3 regions of the Parageobacillus galactosidasius genome follow, and region 2 is predicted to be linked to each of the others. Evidence: riboswitches for the same ligand, from Rfam matches in the RefSeq annotation. Region 2 holds a riboswitch; each other region holds the start of a gene.
What was found. A riboswitch is a leader RNA that binds a small molecule or an ion and turns the genes downstream of it on or off. The one in region 2 is predicted to bind thiamine pyrophosphate.

Region 1: another riboswitch for thiamine pyrophosphate. It lies ahead of thiM (hydroxyethylthiazole kinase); the one in region 2 lies ahead of tenA (thiaminase II).
Region 3: another riboswitch for thiamine pyrophosphate. It lies ahead of thiC (phosphomethylpyrimidine synthase ThiC); the one in region 2 lies ahead of tenA (thiaminase II).

What each region holds. Positions count from the first base shown of each region.
Region 1 covers NZ_NDYL01000002.1:562,009-567,765, forward strand. Annotated here, with positions in the region: gene B9L23_RS12250 (IS200/IS605 family accessory protein TnpB-related protein) at 1-1,207, shown strand, start outside; gene thiE (thiamine phosphate synthase) at 1,531-2,190, opposite strand; gene thiD (bifunctional hydroxymethylpyrimidine kinase/phosphomethylpyrimidine kinase) at 2,202-3,005, opposite strand; gene thiM (hydroxyethylthiazole kinase) at 3,020-3,829, opposite strand; TPP riboswitch at 3,891-4,002, opposite strand; gene B9L23_RS12270 (glycosyltransferase family 2 protein) at 4,063-5,094, opposite strand; gene B9L23_RS12275 (DUF6044 family protein) at 5,107-5,757, opposite strand, start outside.
Region 2 covers NZ_NDYL01000001.1:660,028-665,784, forward strand. Annotated here, with positions in the region: gene B9L23_RS03580 (YfiT family bacillithiol transferase) at 191-721, shown strand; gene B9L23_RS03585 (MFS transporter) at 1,014-2,213, shown strand; gene B9L23_RS03590 (class I SAM-dependent rRNA methyltransferase) at 2,275-3,459, opposite strand; gene B9L23_RS03595 (YbjQ family protein) at 3,616-3,930, shown strand; TPP riboswitch at 4,004-4,111, shown strand; gene tenA (thiaminase II) at 4,221-4,916, shown strand; gene B9L23_RS03605 (ECF transporter S component) at 4,903-5,490, shown strand; gene B9L23_RS03610 (ABC transporter ATP-binding protein) at 5,511-5,757, shown strand, end outside.
Region 3 covers NZ_NDYL01000001.1:199,685-205,441, forward strand. Annotated here, with positions in the region: gene B9L23_RS01110 (NAD-dependent succinate-semialdehyde dehydrogenase) at 1-201, opposite strand, end outside; gene B9L23_RS01115 (hypothetical protein) at 434-619, opposite strand; gene thiC (phosphomethylpyrimidine synthase ThiC) at 597-2,318, opposite strand; TPP riboswitch at 2,689-2,803, opposite strand; gene B9L23_RS01125 (methyl-accepting chemotaxis protein) at 2,867-4,120, opposite strand; gene B9L23_RS01130 (DUF2935 domain-containing protein) at 4,311-4,736, opposite strand; gene B9L23_RS01135 (RDD family protein) at 4,871-5,278, opposite strand; gene B9L23_RS01140 (SpoIIE family protein phosphatase) at 5,434-5,757, opposite strand, start outside.

The sequences.
Region 1 (5,757 bases), on a different contig from region 2:
GAATTCCTATTTGTTTGAACATCGTTATTTAGATGTGAAAATGAAACGGACGAAAGCAAAAATCGGCCGTTTAAAACATCGTTTAGATCGATTAGAACAAAAGAAAATGAAATTAAAAGAACACATCCCAAGTGCCGTGTTCGGAGGAAAGAAGTTGTTTAAACAGCAATTTACGAAAGAAGAGTTTATCAAGGATCACGAAGCTTGGAGAAAGCTCTTTTTAGCTGCCCGAAATAAAGAAATGATCATCTCCGGGCGGAAAGATGCCGGCTCTGGAAACTTTGTATTCCATTACAATCCAGCAACCAATGAACTTCATATGACCTCCATAGGAGGCAGGGTAGTGATTTTTCCTGAAGTTGTGTTTCCATACGGGCAAGAGATCGTAAATAAAGCGGTGACAGATCAAATCCAATGTAAAAACAAAAAAACGTATGGTAAACCCATTTCTTGGTCGATCGAAGATCACGGGGAATACTATATCATCAAATGTTTGGTGGATGTAGAATCGAATCCATCTATTAATTTTTCTACTTCTGACGGAGTGATCGGAGTAGATTGCAACTACAATCACATTGCTTGGACGGATGTTTCAAAAGACGGCAACTTTTTGGAAAGTGGGAAACTTTCGTTTTCGATAGAAGGGAAAACTTCCGGTCAAATCACAAAAATTTTGGAAGCAGAAGCCATTGCTTTAGTGGATATCGCAGTTCGAAAGAAAAAACCTATTGTTTTGGAAAAATTGGATACTACTTTATCCAAAGTGGGAAATAAATACGGCAACAAAAAAGCAAATCGGATGAAGAGTATGTTCGCCTATCGAAAAATGATACAAGCAATCAAAAGCCGCGCCGACAAAATGGGAGTTGCTGTTATAGAAGTAAATCCAGCCTACACTTCGATCTCTGGAAAGCTAAAGTATATGCGTAAATTCGGTATCTCCATCCACCAAGCCGCTGCATTTACGATCGGCCGTCGAGGATTGGGATATAAAGAAAAAGCGCCAAAGGTGCTTAAAAAGTATGTCCCGAAAGAGGTTTCTCATCATTGGAAGCATTGGTCTATTTTAGATAAGAAGTTTTCTGTTCGTACACATACATTGTATCATCTTTTCAATGTGAATCAGCCGCATCAAGGGATAGATGTATTTCATCCATCGTTGTTAGAAGAAGAAAAACATCAATTAATAAAAGCTTTAGCTTCATAACCATTCACTCTTGATCGTGAAGTTTTAGAATAAAAGAACGCATTGTACCAGTATCTTACTCTCGTCACCGGAGCAGATGGCGATTCTAGGAGCTGGGTGCATTGCAATGCGTTCTTCGGATGCCATACGAATGGAAGATGGTGTACCTTCTATATGTACTTTCACAGGCATATAGCTGGTCGTCCCAAAAGGATACTTCGGACATCTTGTATGGCTACTCCTCTCGTTGAACGGAGGGGGTTCTTGGGACCTTTGAGCAACTACGGCCAAAGGAAACAAGAATCCCCCACTTCCACCGGCTTTAGCCGGTAAGTGGGGGTAGTTCAATCGTTGTTGAACACCGTTTGAACGAGTTGTTTTGCTGCCAGAAACGGAGATGCAGCCGAAGCAATCGCGCTAATGACGGAAACACCGTCCGCTCCAGCGTTCATCACTTCACCAGCATTTTCCGCGGTAATGCCTCCAATGGCCACAAGCGGAATATCGACTCCTTGACCACGAAGAAAGCGAATAATCTCAGGGCCTTGCGCTTTCTTCGCATCCTCTTTCGATTTCGTTGGATAAATTGGTCCAACTCCGATATAATCGGCACCAGCAGCGATCGCCGCTTGCGCTTCTTTCAAATTATGTGCCGACACTCCAAGAATTTTATCGCCGATTTTTTCGCGGACGATGCGCGCATCTTCATCATCCTGCCCGATATGCACACCATCGGCATCAAGAGCTAACGCTAGTTCGACATCGTCATTGACGATAAACGGTATGCCGCGCTTTTTGCAAATATTTTGCAGCTGTCTGGCGAACTCGTATTTTTGTTCACCGACAAGCGCACCGCTCCCTTTTTCGCGAAATTGAAACAGCGTAATTCCGCCATCAATCGCTTCTGTTAATACTTCTAATGGCTGTTTTTTACAATTTGTACTTCCCATAATAAAATATACTTTCAATCGTTCTCTCATTACTTCGCTTGCAATTCGGGCCACTTTCCACTCACCTACCGCGCTTGTTTCTCCCGGTACGCCCAATGATTTGTCGGGCCGTGACCGTGGCCGATGCCTAATTCATGACTAATGGCGGCTTGAATAAACGATTTCGCTGTCTGCACTGCTTCTTGCACTGTTTTTCCTTTTGCGAGCTCTGCCGTTATCGCCGCGGCAAACGTGCATCCTGTTCCATGCGTATGTTTTGTATCGATTCGCTTGCTTGTGAAATAGAAAAATTCACTTCCGTCATATAATACATCGACCGTTTCTTCTCCATCATCGTCGTGGCCGCCTTTGATCACGACGTATTTCACTCCTAGTTCATGCAGACGTTTCGCCGCCTCCTTACGGTCCTCAATCGTTCGAATCGTAAGGCCGGTTAATGCTTCTGCTTCTGGAATGTTCGGGGTAACCACCATCGAAAGCGGAAGCAAATGCGTTTTTAATGCGCTGACCGCCTCTTCTTGCAATAGCGGAGCACCGCCTTTGGCAATCATGACCGGATCGACGACGAGGCGTTCCCACCCGAATTGTTTCACTTTCGAAGCAACCACTTCAATAATTTCCGCACTAAACAGCATCCCGGTTTTTACAGCATCCGCTCCTAAATCGGTTCCGACGGATTCAATTTGTTGCGCGACCGCTTCCGGCGACAATGGGTATACTCCTTGCACGCCGAGTGTATTTTGCGCCGTTACCGCTGTTAATGCGGACATCCCAAATACACGCAATTCTTGAAATGTCTTTAAATCCGCTTGAATCCCAGCACCGCCGCCGCTGTCCGAACCGGCAATCGTTAACGCTTTATATACCATGATTTTCTCTCCCTTCATTCTCCTCGTTCAATGCGACCGTATCGGCTAATCTCATCCGCTCCTACGCGGAAAAGCGCGTCCAAAAAGGCGATTTGAAAGCTGCCCGGTCCTTCGTCTCCTGCATTTTTCGCAGCGATTTCCGCGGCAACTCCATAGATGACAAGCGCCGCCGCCGCCGCTTTTAACACATCCCGCTCTACAGCCGCAAATGCGCCAATAACAGATGTCAATAAGCAGCCAGTTCCGGTCACTTTCGTTAACAACGGATGCCCGTTACGAATGATATACGTCGTATTTCCATCTGTTACAACATCCTCTTTTCCTGTAATGGCGACTACTGTTTTCAGCTGCTTGGCCGCTTTTTTCGCAAGCGATACGACATCCCCGCTGCCTTCTCCCGCATCGACGCCTTTAATGGTCCACGATTCGCCGATAGTATTCGCGATTTCCGCCGCATTGCCGCGAATGACAGACAGTTGGACCGCGCTCGCAATGTTTCGCGCCGTCTCCGTGCGATACGGCGTCGCCCCGGCGCCAACCGGATCGAAAATAACAGGAACGCCAGCTTCGTTTGCCGCTTTTCCGGCAATGATCATCGCTTCCACTTCTGTTGGATTTAATGTTCCGATATTTAAGACGAGCGCCCCCGCAATTTTTGCCATATCCGCAACTTCCTCTTTCGCATACGCCATGACCGGTGAAGCACCTAACGCAAGCAGGCCGTTTGCCGTAAAATTCGTTACGACCACATTCGTAATGTTATGTACAAGCGGATTGGCTTGTCTAACCATTTGCAATGCGTTTATCGCTTCTTGGTTGTTCATTTCCCATCCTCTCCCTTTTTTGCGAATAAAAAAACACTTTGCGCGCAAGCAAAGTGTATACGAATCCCACAGTCACTTTCCCTGCGCTGGCATTACCCAAACAGGTTCGAACGGTCAACGGCGGAATTAGCCGTACTCTCAGCCTGCTTCCGCAAGCTCCCGCAAAACAATATATAGTTTTTCACAAAAGAGTCTACTCCTTCTTTTCACATATTGCAAGTAAAAATATCACATTATGAACGGTGTTTTGAAATTTCCGGCATCGTTGATCCTTCACTTAGTGAAGGAGATTGGTGCCACGGCTGCGGCATCGGCAAATTAAATAAATCAAGATCGACAATGTATCGGGGGCGCCGTTTTGTTTCTTTATAAATTTTCCCAATATATTCTCCGATCAACCCAAACGCAATAAGCTGCAAGCCGCCGAGAAACCAAATGGATGTAATGAGCGATGTCCAGCCTGTTTGCGTATGGCCGGTAAATTTTAAAAGAAGAAAATATACTCCAAACAATAAGCTGACGAAAAAGGAAACAAATCCAATGAGCGAAATAATGCGAATCGGCGTAATGCTAAACGAAGTGATCCCATCAAGGGCAAACGCGATCATTTTTTTGAGCGGATATTTCGTTTTTCCTGCAAACCGCTCTTTCCGATCATAATAGATGGTTGTGGAGCGAAACCCTAGCAGCGGCACGATTCCGCGCAAAAACAAATTCACTTCCTCGAACCGTTCGAGTTCCTCTACCGCCCGCCGGCTCATTAACCGATAATCGGCATGGTTATAAACGAGATCGACTCCCATTGCTCTCATCAGTTTATAAAACCATTGAGCAGTGTGGCGTTTAAAAAACGTATCCGTATCGCGCTTATTGCGCACCCCATACACAATTTCATATCCTTCATGAAACTTTTGGACAAAATCGCGAATGACGGAAATATCATCTTGCAAATCCGCATCGATCGAAACGATGCAATCAGAACGCGTTTTCGCAGCAAACAGCCCCGCTAACAGCGCGTTTTGATGCCCCACATTGCGCGCAAGTTTCACCCCTTTTACTTCCGGATAACGCAAGCTTGCTTTATAAATAATGTCCCATGTCGCATCACCGCTTCCGTCATCGACAAATAATAACGTGCTTTCAGGAGAAACAAGGCGCTCGGCAATCAGCTCCTCCCGCAGATTGCGGAGCTGGCGAATCGTTTCCGGCAATACTTCCTCTTCGTTATAACACGGCACAACAATTGTAAGCATTGGTTCGTTCATGTTAACCCCTCCTTACGGTATCACCTTGTACAAATAAATCGTCCATGCCGATTCTTTGGAATGAAACACTTTTTCAAGCGTCAGCTGATTTTGTTTTGCGTTTTCAATCGGCAATGCCGAGAAAATATAACGGCCGCCCATTTCGCGAAATACATTCGTATTTAGCTGTAAATGTTTAATCGTTCGTTTTGAATTCTTGTTAAACATATAATGTTTTCCTAACTCGTCGACAAAAATATAGCAACGTCCGCCCCATTCGTCGAAGTATTCGCGCAGCTTTTTGTTTTTCGCCAGCTCTTTTGCGATAATTTGGCGAAACTTATGTTTATATGACAGGGGATAAAAATTGTTATACGTATCTAATGTGTAAAATCCGTTATATTGCGCGATTGCCGGGTGAATGCCGATGCTGGCGACACGATATTTGTGAACCGGCAGTCCGATGTGCTCTTTTATTTCTTGGAATTGCTTTTCCGCATAAAACTCGCGAAACGACGGCTTATTGCGATGCGCAATTTCCTCGTTAAAAGCGGTGAGAACGACTAACTGAGAGGCAATCGCTGCAAAACATGCCTTTTTCCATGAATGGCCTTGCTGCCATAAAATTTTAAGGGAAATGGCAAACAGCACGTAAATGACCATCGGCCGCAAAAAGTGATAGCG
Region 2 (5,757 bases):
GGCCGATGGAAGGAATGGTGCACGACAGATGCCGTCGCTGACAGCGATCTACGGGTTGTCTTTCACAGCAGGTGAGACATTGGGCTTCCCTTCCTGATGGAACCCAGGTGTTTCCTGAGCGGCAAGCGGTGTTTTCTGGTTCCATCGCGATGAGTCGATTTTTATAGATTTTAGTAACCAGGAAAAAATTATGGATGAAATTCGCTACCCGATTGGTAAATTTCAAGCACCGGCTGCGTTTTGCGAAGAAGATGCGAAACAGTGGATTTCTGATATTCGCCAAATACCAGTAAAATTGCGGGAGGCGGTCAGCGGATTAAATGAAGAACAGCTGAACACGCCGTATCGAGATGGTGGGTGGACGGTTGCACAAGTTGTCCATCACATCGCCGATGCAAGCATGAACGCGTTTTTGCGCACAAAATGGACATTGACGGAAGATGTTCCTTCGATTAAACCGTTTGAGGAAAATGATTGGGCAAAGACGACAGAAGCTCGTTCACTATATATCGAGCCATCGCTGCAATTGCTCGAAGGCCTTCACGAGCGGTGGGCGCATCTGCTAGAGTCGATGAGCAGCGATGATTTTCAGCGGAATTTTTATCATGAAGGTACAAAAGAGAACGTCCCTTTATATGTGTTAATCGCCATGCACGCATGGCACGGCAAACATCATACGGCGCAAATTGCTTCGTTGCGACAACGCAAAGGATGGAACTAAAAGCTGCCTAGACGGGCAGCTTTTTTATCTCATTATAAGATGGGAAACTTATGCTTGAAATTGCTGCGCCGCCTTATTAACAGAAGGAGAAGCAATATATCAGATTGGTCAATGTTATCCTAGCGAGCAGGATATGGCTTATTTGATAAGGAGATATATTGGGGGAAATTGGCTTTATGAATGATAGCGAAAAAATAAGCTGAACATATTTTTATAAATTTCCAATAAGCTTTTTACATAAAAAATTTATCTATTTATGTTACACTAAACTGTATTGAGTGTTCGGTTTAAAATGAATGATTGGAGGGAGTTTGCGGTGGGGGAACCACAAAGTCAAAACATCATAGATGCAACGAAGGAAAAAATTTGGACAAAAGATTTTATACTTATTTGTTTAGCTAATTTTTTTGTTTTTCTTGGATTTCAAATGACATTGCCGACGATTCCGCTGTTTGTCGAGCATCTTGGCGGCAATGACCAGCTGATCGGTTTAGTGGTCGGGATTTTCACATTTGCGGCATTAATGGTGCGGCCGTTTGCCGGGCATGCGTTAGAAACAAAGGGGCGGCGTTTTGTATTTTTGCTAGGGCTTGCGATCTTTGTCCTTTCGGTCGGATCGTACAGCTTTATTGCGAGCATTTTTTTGTTGTTTATGATGAGGGTTATTCAAGGCATTGGGTGGGGGTTTTCGACTACTGCCTCCGGAACGATTGCCACGGACATTATCCCTGCCAGCCGGAGAGGCGAAGGAATGGGGTATTATGGACTATCAGGGAATTTAGCGCTCGCTTTTGGGCCATCTATGGGGTTATTGCTCGCCGGAATGTTGTCATTCCGCCATCTTTTTTTGATTTGTGCCGTTTTAGGTTTGGCGTCACTATTGTTTGCTTCGAATATTACATATAAAAAAATCGGACAGCCGCAAGTGCAAGCGCGTAATAAATGGGATATTTATGAAAAAAGCGCGCTAGAGCCTTCAATTTTGCTATTTTTCCTTACGGTGACATTTGGAGGAATTGCCTCATTTCTGCCGCTATATACTGCACAAAAAGGAATTTCAGGAATCCAATGGTATTTCTTGCTATATGCGCTTGCGTTAATGGTAACAAGAACGTTTGCCGGCCGGTTGTATGATAGAAAAGGCCATCAGGCGGTGTTTATACCAGGTGCTGCACTGATTTTCATTGCAATGTTATTGTTGGCTTGGCTGCCAAGCAATGCGATTTTGTTTATCGCAGCGATTCTTTACGGGCTAGGGTTTGGAACGGTGCAGCCAGCACTGCAAGCATGGTCTGTGGAAAAAGCGGCAAAAAACCGAAAAGGAATGGCAAATGCGACCTTTTTCGCCTTTTTCGATTTAGGGGTCGGAGTAGGAGCGATGGTTTTTGGGCAAATTGGCCATTGGTTCGGTTACTCTAGCATTTATATAACTGCCGCACTATCCGTGTTGATTTCTATTAGCTTTTACTTATATATTTTGCATAAAAAATAAAACGCTTAGGACTGTATGACAGTCCTAAGCGTTTTTTTGTTTAGAAAATGGAACCATTTAGCTATCTGCGCGAATGCACTTCATAAATGGCAAATTTTAAATAGTCGCCTTCATCGGCAGCAAGCAGCTTTGGATGATCGTAGCCGGCGCCGCTCCAGTACACTTGCCGCAAAATTTTCTTCGCATCAAACGCCGCTTCTTCGATCATCGCTTGGAACAAATCAGCGTGAACATGGTACGAGCAGCTCGCTGTGACGAAAAAGCCGCCATCTTTGACAAGCTTTAAGCCGTTTAAGTTAATGTCTTTATAGCCGCGCAGCGCTTTCGGAACGGCTTGAGCTGATTTCGCAAACGCTGGCGGGTCAATGATGACAACGTCCCATTTCTTTCCATCGCGAACCGCTTCGCGCAAATAATCGAATGCATTGGCGACGACAAAATCGACGTTGGTAAAGCCATTGAGTGCGGCGTTGCGTTTTGCTGTTTCAATGGCGTGTTCGGAAATATCGACCGCAGTGACGTGTTTCGCACCATATAAGCACGCATTGAGCATAAACGAGCCAGTATGGGTAAAACAGTCGAGCACTGTTGTATCGCTGTTAATGAGCGGTTTAATCGCCGCTCGGTTTTGTCTTTGGTCGAAGAAAAATCCCGTCTTTTGCCCGTTTTCAATGTCGACGATATATTTGACGCCGTTTTCTTCAATCAGCACTTCCGTTTCCGACTGGCCATACCAAAAGCCTTTTTCTTGCTCTAGCCCTTCTAGCTCGCGGACATACACGTCATTGCGCAAATAAATCGCTTTTGGCTTAAATACTTCAAGCAAACCGCGCAAAATCCAGTCTTTCCGTTTTTCCATCCCGAGGGAAAGAATTTGAACGACAAGCACGTCTTCGTATTTATCGACGATCAGCCCCGGTAAAAAGTCAGCTTCACCGTAAATAGCGCGGCATGAGCGAACGCCGGGAATCATTCGCTCACGATATTCCCATGCTTTGCGGATTCGGTCGACAAAAAATTGTTCATTTAGCTCTTCATCAGGATTTTGCGTCAAAACGCGCACAATGATTTGCGATTTCGGGTTAATATAGCCCTTTGCCAAAAAGTAGCGTTGATGATTATATACGTCCACAAAATCGCCTGGTTCAAAGTCTCCTTCAATATAATCGACTTCGCTTTGGAAAATCCATGGATGTCCTTGTTCCAGCCGTTTTTTTCGCTTTCGTTTTAAAAATACGTTTGCCACGTTCTCCACTCCATTATGATATAGTCGTTTGCTTTTTCTATGATACAGAATTGCGGACAAAGACGCAACGCAGGCAAGTTTGTCGACATTTGGCAGGACTATTTTCTTCTAAACAGAATAACGATAAGCATAGATGAAAAGAAAAGAGGGATTGTGATGATTATCGCAACGACGGACTATGTACCAGGAAAACAAATAAAAGAGTATATCGGATTTGTACAAGGAAATACGGTACAGTCAAAACATATCGGCAAAGACATTATGGCTGGTCTGAAAACGATTGTCGGCGGAGAAATCAAGGCGTATACCGAAATGATGGACGAAGCGAGAAAAATTGCGATTGAACGCATGATAAACGAGGCGAAACGCCAAGGAGCAAATGCGGTAATCGGCGTAAGAGTCGCTACAGCGGCAATTATGGCGAATACGTCGGAAATCTTGGCATACGGTACAGCAGTCATCGTGGAATAGTAAAAAAAGGGTTGACAATGATATTTACCGTGATATGATAAATTCAAACAAGGGAAAATTTTTTATATTGGACGCAATCCACTAGGGGGGCCTTTAGAAAGGCTGAGATCAAAGTGTGCCTTTGAGACCCTTAGAACCTGATCTGGGTAATACCAGCGTAGGGAAGTGGAGTGGCGCAGTCGTGGGTTTTTCTGTGTTTTTTCGACGACTATGTGTGCAACACCACTTTCTTTACGCATCGTAAAGGAAGTGGTGTTTATTTTTTATAAAAAGAGGGGGGAGAGATAAAGATGTCATTTGCGATGGAATTGCGGAAAAAGGCCGATCCGATCTGGCAGGCAAGCTTTCGCCATCCTTTTGTGAGAGAGTTAGGGGAAGGAACGCTAGACCTTACTCGTTTTCGCTATTATGTGATGCAAGATGAGTATTATTTGCACCATTTTGCGAGAGTCCAGGCAATTGGGGCAGCGAAGTCTCCAGATGCAAAGACAATCGCGAGCATGGCGCATCATGCCCAAAGCACATGTGAAGCAGAATTATCTTTGCATGAAACGTTTTCCGAGCTGCTTGGGATCACGGAGGAAGAAAAAGCGTCATTTATTCCTGCGCCGACCGCATACGCGTATACGTCGCATATGTACCGGGCTGCGTACGAAGGGCATTTAGGTGATGTGATTGCAGCGATTTTGCCGTGCTACTGGCTTTATTATGAGATTGGCGAGAGGCTAAAGGACTGCAAGCCGAAAGAGCCGATCTATCAGAAATGGATTGGAACATATAGCTCCGAATGGTTTCGCAGCTTAGTAGAAGAACAAATCGCCCGTTTGGATGCGATTGCGGAAGCAGTCACCGAATCCGATCGCAAACGGATGGAACAGCATTTTCTTATTAGCAGTGAATATGAATACGAATTTTGGGAGATGGCATATCGCTTAGAAACATGGCCATCAGCAAGAAAGGAGATCAAAGAACATGTCAGCAACTAAAGGATTGAAGCTCGTTGATATTTTAACGACAATCGTGATTTCTGTCGTTTTTGGGATCATTTATAAAATTTGGGGACCTCTCTATTACTTTGTTAAGCCATTTGGGTTTCATGTTGATCAATTGATTTACGGCATGTGGTTTATCGCCGCATCGGTGGCATATTTGCTGATCCGCAAGCCAGGTGTTGCGCTGTTAGCGGAAATTGCTGCTTCTTCTGGAGAATTTATTATGGGCTCAGAGTGGGGGCTAGAGGTGCTTATTTACGGAGTCGTTCAAGGGCTTTTGGCGGAAGTGGTGTTTGCTGCGTTCCGTTATAAACGGTTTGACGCATTGGTCGTGTCGTTAGGGGCGATTGGTGCGACGATTGGCTCGCTTGTGATGGATTTTTATAAAGGGTATATTGAATCGCTGGCTCCTTGGAACTTGGCATTATTCCTTATTGCCCGCTTTATTGGCGCAGTGGTGATTGCCGGTGTTTTTGCCGTTTCTTTAGTAAAAGCGTTAGAAAAAACTGGTGTGACGCAAATGTTGCGCCCGGCTTCGAAAGAAGATTACGATGCGCTTGATCGTTAAAAAAGGTGGCGTGTGAACCGATGAAACCGATAGCATCTGTTGAACGGCTGCGCTTGAAATTTCCTGGAAAAGATACATTGTTATTTAAAGATTTATCGATCACGTTTTACGAAGGAGAAAAAGTGTTGTTGCTCGGTCCATCCGGATGCGGAAAATCAACATTGTTGCAAGTGCTGTCGGGCTTGATTCCGCATTCGATCGATATTCCGATGAAAGCAGAGCGAGTGCAGCTTCCCGATAATTGGGGCTACGTCTTCCAAGATCCCG
Region 3 (5,757 bases), 460 kb from region 2:
TGCTGTTTTTGCCGACCATTTTCGAAATGCTTGGCTGGCTGCGCGCACCGCTTGTTCCGCTTCCACTTCATCGCCGTATGAAACTTCCGTAATCGTTTCTAACGTGGCGGGATTTTGAACAGGAAGCGTGTTGCCATTATGTGCTTCCAACCATTGTCCATCAATAAAAATTGTTTTTGTATAATTGGGAAATTTGGTCATATATAGTTTCCCTCCAAAATAAAAATCTGATTGTAAATAATCACTAGACATTTTTTATTGTTATCCATCATGCACCATATCCCGCCGCAACCAATCAAATAAACTTTTTCATGAAATATATATAAAAAAACTTAAAAGAAATGACTAAAAACAAAAATAAAAAGGCTAATTCATTTCCCGATTTCCGTCCTGCAAAACGGGAGATGAATTAGCTATATATTTGACAATCCCCTTAATAATATAAAATCTCTATATAATGGCATTTGACACATTTTCGCATAAACGGTGTCTCAAAAAATGAATGCTGGCAATTTTTTTGAATATGGGCAATTTGCTGTTCCAATTTAAGAATTTTCTCCTTCAATTCGGCAATTTCCTTTTGCAATTCTTGAACATCATCGATAGAGAGATGAGCCATTTTCGACAAACTCCTTCGCTTTTTGTTTCATCCCTTCTTCCCTCACCGTTTTTTGCAGCTCATGTGAAATTTTCATCGAGCAAAACTTCGGCCCGCACATCGAACAAAAGTGCGCGACTTTCGCCCCTTCCGCCGGCAATGTTTCATCATGATATTCCCGAGCTCGATCTGGATCAAGCGAAAGGTTGAACTGATCGTTCCAACGAAACTCAAAGCGCGCTTTTGATAACGCGTCATCCCGCCGTTGCGCTCCCGGGTGCCCTTTTGCTAAATCGGCCGCGTGTGCTGCGATTTTATAAGCGATCACTCCTTCGCGCACATCATCTTTATTCGGCAACCCTAAATGCTCTTTTGGCGTCACGTAACAAAGCATCGCCGTTCCGTACGCGCCAATGATCGCTGCTCCGATCGCGGATGTAATGTGGTCATATCCCGGCGCGATATCGGTCGTAAGCGGTCCTAATGTGTAAAACGGCGCACCTTTGCAAATTTCGATTTGCTTATCGACATTTTCCTTAATTTTATGCATCGGCACATGCCCTGGTCCTTCAATCATCACTTGCACATCATGCTTCCAAGCGATTTCTGTTAATTCTCCGAGCGTCTCCAATTCAGCAAACTGCGCTTCGTCATTCGCATCGGCAATCGAGCCTGGGCGCAGCCCGTCTCCAAGCGATACTGCAATATCGTACGTTTTCAAAATCTCGCATATTTCTTCAAAATGCGTGTATAAGAAGTTTTCTTCATGGTGGGCTAAACACCATTGCGCCATAATCGAGCCGCCGCGTGAAACAATGCCAGTCGTTCGGTTTACCGTCATCGGTATGTAACGAAGCAGCACCCCCGCGTGAATCGTAAAATAGTCCACCCCTTGTTCCGCTTGTTCGATGAGCGTATCACGGTAAATTTCCCACGTTAAGTCTTCGACGACGCCGTTCACTTTTTCAAGCGCTTGATAAATCGGAACCGTCCCGACAGGTACAGGGGAATTGCGAATAATATATTCTCGTGTCGCATGAATGTGTTTTCCCGTCGATAAGTCCATAATCGTGTCTGCTCCCCAGCGCACCGCCCAAAGCATTTTTTCGACTTCTTCTTCAATGGATGATGTGACTGCGGAATTGCCAATATTCGCGTTAATTTTTACATGAAAACGACTCCCAATAATCATCGGTTCACTTTCCGGATGGTTAATATTCGAAGGAATAATCGCTCTGCCTGCGGCAACTTCTTGACGCACGATTTCCGGATCTATATTTTCGCGAATCGCAACAAATTCCATCTCCGGCGTAATAATCCCTCGTTTTGCGTAATGCATTTGCGTCACAGTTTTTCCTTTTTTTGCGCGCAGCGGTTTTCTCTCGAAAGGCAGAGTAATCTCTGATTGCTTCCCATTACGGAATCCGTTATCTTCCGGTTTCACTGGACGCCCCTCGTATTCTTCAACGTCGCCCCTTTCTAAAATCCAGCGTTTTCTTAGCGGCGGCAATCCTTTTTGAATGTCCGGCTGAAAATCAGGATCGGTGTAAGGACCGCTTGTGTCATAAACACGAACAGGTTCATTTTCGATGATTCCTGTTTCTGTCTTTGTTGGACTTAACGTAATTTCTCTCATCGGAACACGAATATCCGGTCTTGAACCTTCGACATACACCTTTTTACTCTCAGGAAATTGCATAAAAGATTTGATGTTTTGCATGTAACTCCTCCTAGTTACTAAAATCTATAAAAATCGACTCATCGCGATGGAACCAGCAAAACTGCTTGCCGCTCAGGAAACACCTGAGTTCCATCAGGAAGGGAATTTCCCTTGTCATTCACCCGCTGTGAAAGACACCCCGTGGATCGCTTGTCAGCGACGGCATCTGTCGTGCACCATTCCTTCCATCGGTCAGTACACGACAACGATTTTAGTAACCAGGTCTACACCTCCTTAAAATAATAGTGAGGACCTGAAGTTACACCAAAACGCGGGGCGGAGATAGGAGAATATATGCGGAAATAAAAATCGGGTTCTCTAAGAGAACCCGACGGAACGCAAATAGCGAAACGTACGCAACAAACGCATACACTCCCGCTATCTACTTCCCTACGCTGGTATAACCCAGATCAGGTTCAAAGGGTCAAAGAACTTAAGCGCGTTCTTTTCTCAGTCCAAGCTATTGGACTCCCCTAGTAGATAAGCGACAAACTTATTTAATTTTTCTTAATATTAACATACTTATAAAGCAATGTAAATACGCTTCCTTATACGGTGAACCGTTTTAACATTGTTTGCATATTTTCTGCCATTTTGCTTAACGATGATGCCGATGAAGCAATTTCCTCCATCGATGCCATTTGTTCTTGTGTTGCCGCCGAAACATTCGCTGATCCAGAAGAAGTTTGTTCCACAATCTCCGTCATATGTCCAATGGAAGCGGCCACCCGTTGCACGTTTTCTGTCATTTGCTCGATCGCTGTGGATACTTGTTCGATTTGGGCATTGACTTCGCCGATGGATTGGCGGATTTGTTCAAACGACTGTCCAGCCGTTTGCACAACATCAAGCCCTTGCGATACTTCGCTAACTACGGTTTCCATCGATTCGATCGCTTTTTCCGTTTCTTCTTGGATATAGCCGATCAGCTGCGAAATTTGCTGTGCGGATTGAGCAGACTGTTCCGCCAATTTGCGAACTTCATCCGCCACAACGGCGAACCCTTTTCCTTGTTCTCCAGCCCTTGCCGCCTCAATCGCCGCATTTAAGGCAAGTAAATTCGTTTGCGAAGCAATTCCTGTAATCACCTGCGTAATCTGGCCGATTTCATTCGAACGCTCTCCAAGCGCTTTAATAACTTGTCCAAGTGATTGGACATGGTCATAAATAAACTGCATCTGCTCTTCCATTTGCGAAATCGACTGTTTTCCCGATTGCGCTTTTGCCGATGTTTCATTTACGTTCGTAGACACGCACTTCGTATTCGCAGCCACCTGCATAAGCGTATCGGAGATATCGTTCATCGCTGACGACGTTTCTTGCGCCGTTTTGACTTGCTGTTCCGAACTTGAGGCAATTATCTCCATTGTTGACGCAATTTGCTCCGTTGCTTTCGTCGTCTGTTCCGCAATGGCGGTTAACTGTCCGGAAAATTGCGTCATCTCATCGGAATGGCGTTGAACGTTGGCGATGACTTCTTGCCACGCTTGGGCCATTTTATTGAGCGAAACGGCAATCGGTTTTAACTGTCTCACTTCATCCATAGGAACACGCGCCGATAAATCTCCATTGGTCATCTTATCTAAATGCTGATTGATAATAGCGATCGGGGCAATAAATCGACGATAGTTTAATATCGCAGAAACGACTCCGACTACAGCCCCAAATAATATAGTCGCAACAAGCGTCCACCAAAACGCCGCGCCGCTAATGCCATTCGCCATACATACACCAAGGCCGATGAGAGCGGTGCCAGGTATGACAATGAACATCGTGCGTAAAATATAACTATGCAGCGACAACCTTTTTCCCACCTTTTTTCTAATATTAAAGAATCTTACTATTAATTATATCGGATATATTCACCTCTTTTTTATATTTCTAGTATAATATTACAAAACATAAAACAAACCGTTACCCTTTTTCATTACTACTTACTCTGCTCTTTTTCAAACACATAAAATGCCTATCCGAAACGAATAGGCATTTTCCTTATTTTCCGTATAATAACAATTGCGCGATGCCAATAAAATATTCTGACTCACGAATAATATGGTTCAGCACTACTTTTGCCGTTGGATTTTTGCTCACTGCTTTGCTTTCCGTTTTTATTTGTTGACACAGCTTAATAAAATCAAGACTTTGCTGCAAGCAATGAGACACTAGCTGCAACACTTGCTGGTAAAGCTGATAAGGAACGTAATATCCTGCGCGAACGACCGATTCAATAAAACGCACTACTTGCTGATGTGTTGCAGAAAGCGCCTCTTCCCATTTTTTCAACGCTTCGACATAAGCCGGCTCTAAACCGCTAACAAGCTCGCGAATAACGACCGTATGCTCCTCTTCTTGATGTTTCCAAAATTCCGCTTCGTCTAAAATACGCAGCGGCATTTGCTGGCCATAGTAAAATTGCATGAACATCCCCCCCATATTGCATGATATGGGGGAAAATGAAAAAGTATGAATACACAAACAAGCGTTCCTGTAATTCACCATAAAAAAACGGGCATCTCCTTCTTAGACACCCGTTCTTTATGATCAATATCCAATTATGCTGGTTTCTCTGTCGTCACATACGTTCCGGCAATAAAATCATGAATAGAACGTTTATCTTCGCGCGCTGCCACCATAATGGTGCTAATAATGAGAGCGATGCCAAGCGTTAACCCATAAACAAGTCCGCCGACAACGGACCGTAAAAACATCGTCCCGATTCCGACTTTTTCGCCATTTACTTTTGCGATGCGAATGCCCAACAACTTTTTCCCCACTGTATATCCAGACCAAACCGCCGGTACAACTAGACCGTAAACGATGTTTGCTGCCGTAGTGAACCAATTCTCCTCCCAGCTTCCCGTAATAAGGTAGCCGATAAGCACTAGCGGCAAACCGACAATAAGACCGTCTAATAAACCAGCCGCTAACCGTTTCCAAAATCCCGCTGGATTCCTCACCATGATACAATCCCCTTTCTTTCCCTTCATCACTACAATGTATTCATCACCATTGCATCCGATTCATGGAAGATTATTATTTATCATACCGGTTTATCTCTTTATTGACAATGCATGACATTATTTTTTCATTATCGAACTTTGAAAAACAGTTCAATTTAATGCAATTTCGCCACAACGACAGAAATATCATCGAGAAACGGATACTCTTCCTTAAACATTTTATTTATATGTACTATCATATTTTTGTTGTCTAAATGAATATATGGTTTTAGTTTTTCCCGGAACATTTCGATATTGGTTCTAACAGAACCATGGGCCCCTTCGACTACTCCATCCGAGTACAGCACTAACGTTGCTCCTGGAGCGTAATTTAGTTTTCCCGTTTCCACATGAAGATACGATAACAACCCGATCGGGGCACATCCTTGGTCCAGCTCCTCGACTAAACCGTTTGGATGAAATAAAAAGCCAGGAGGATG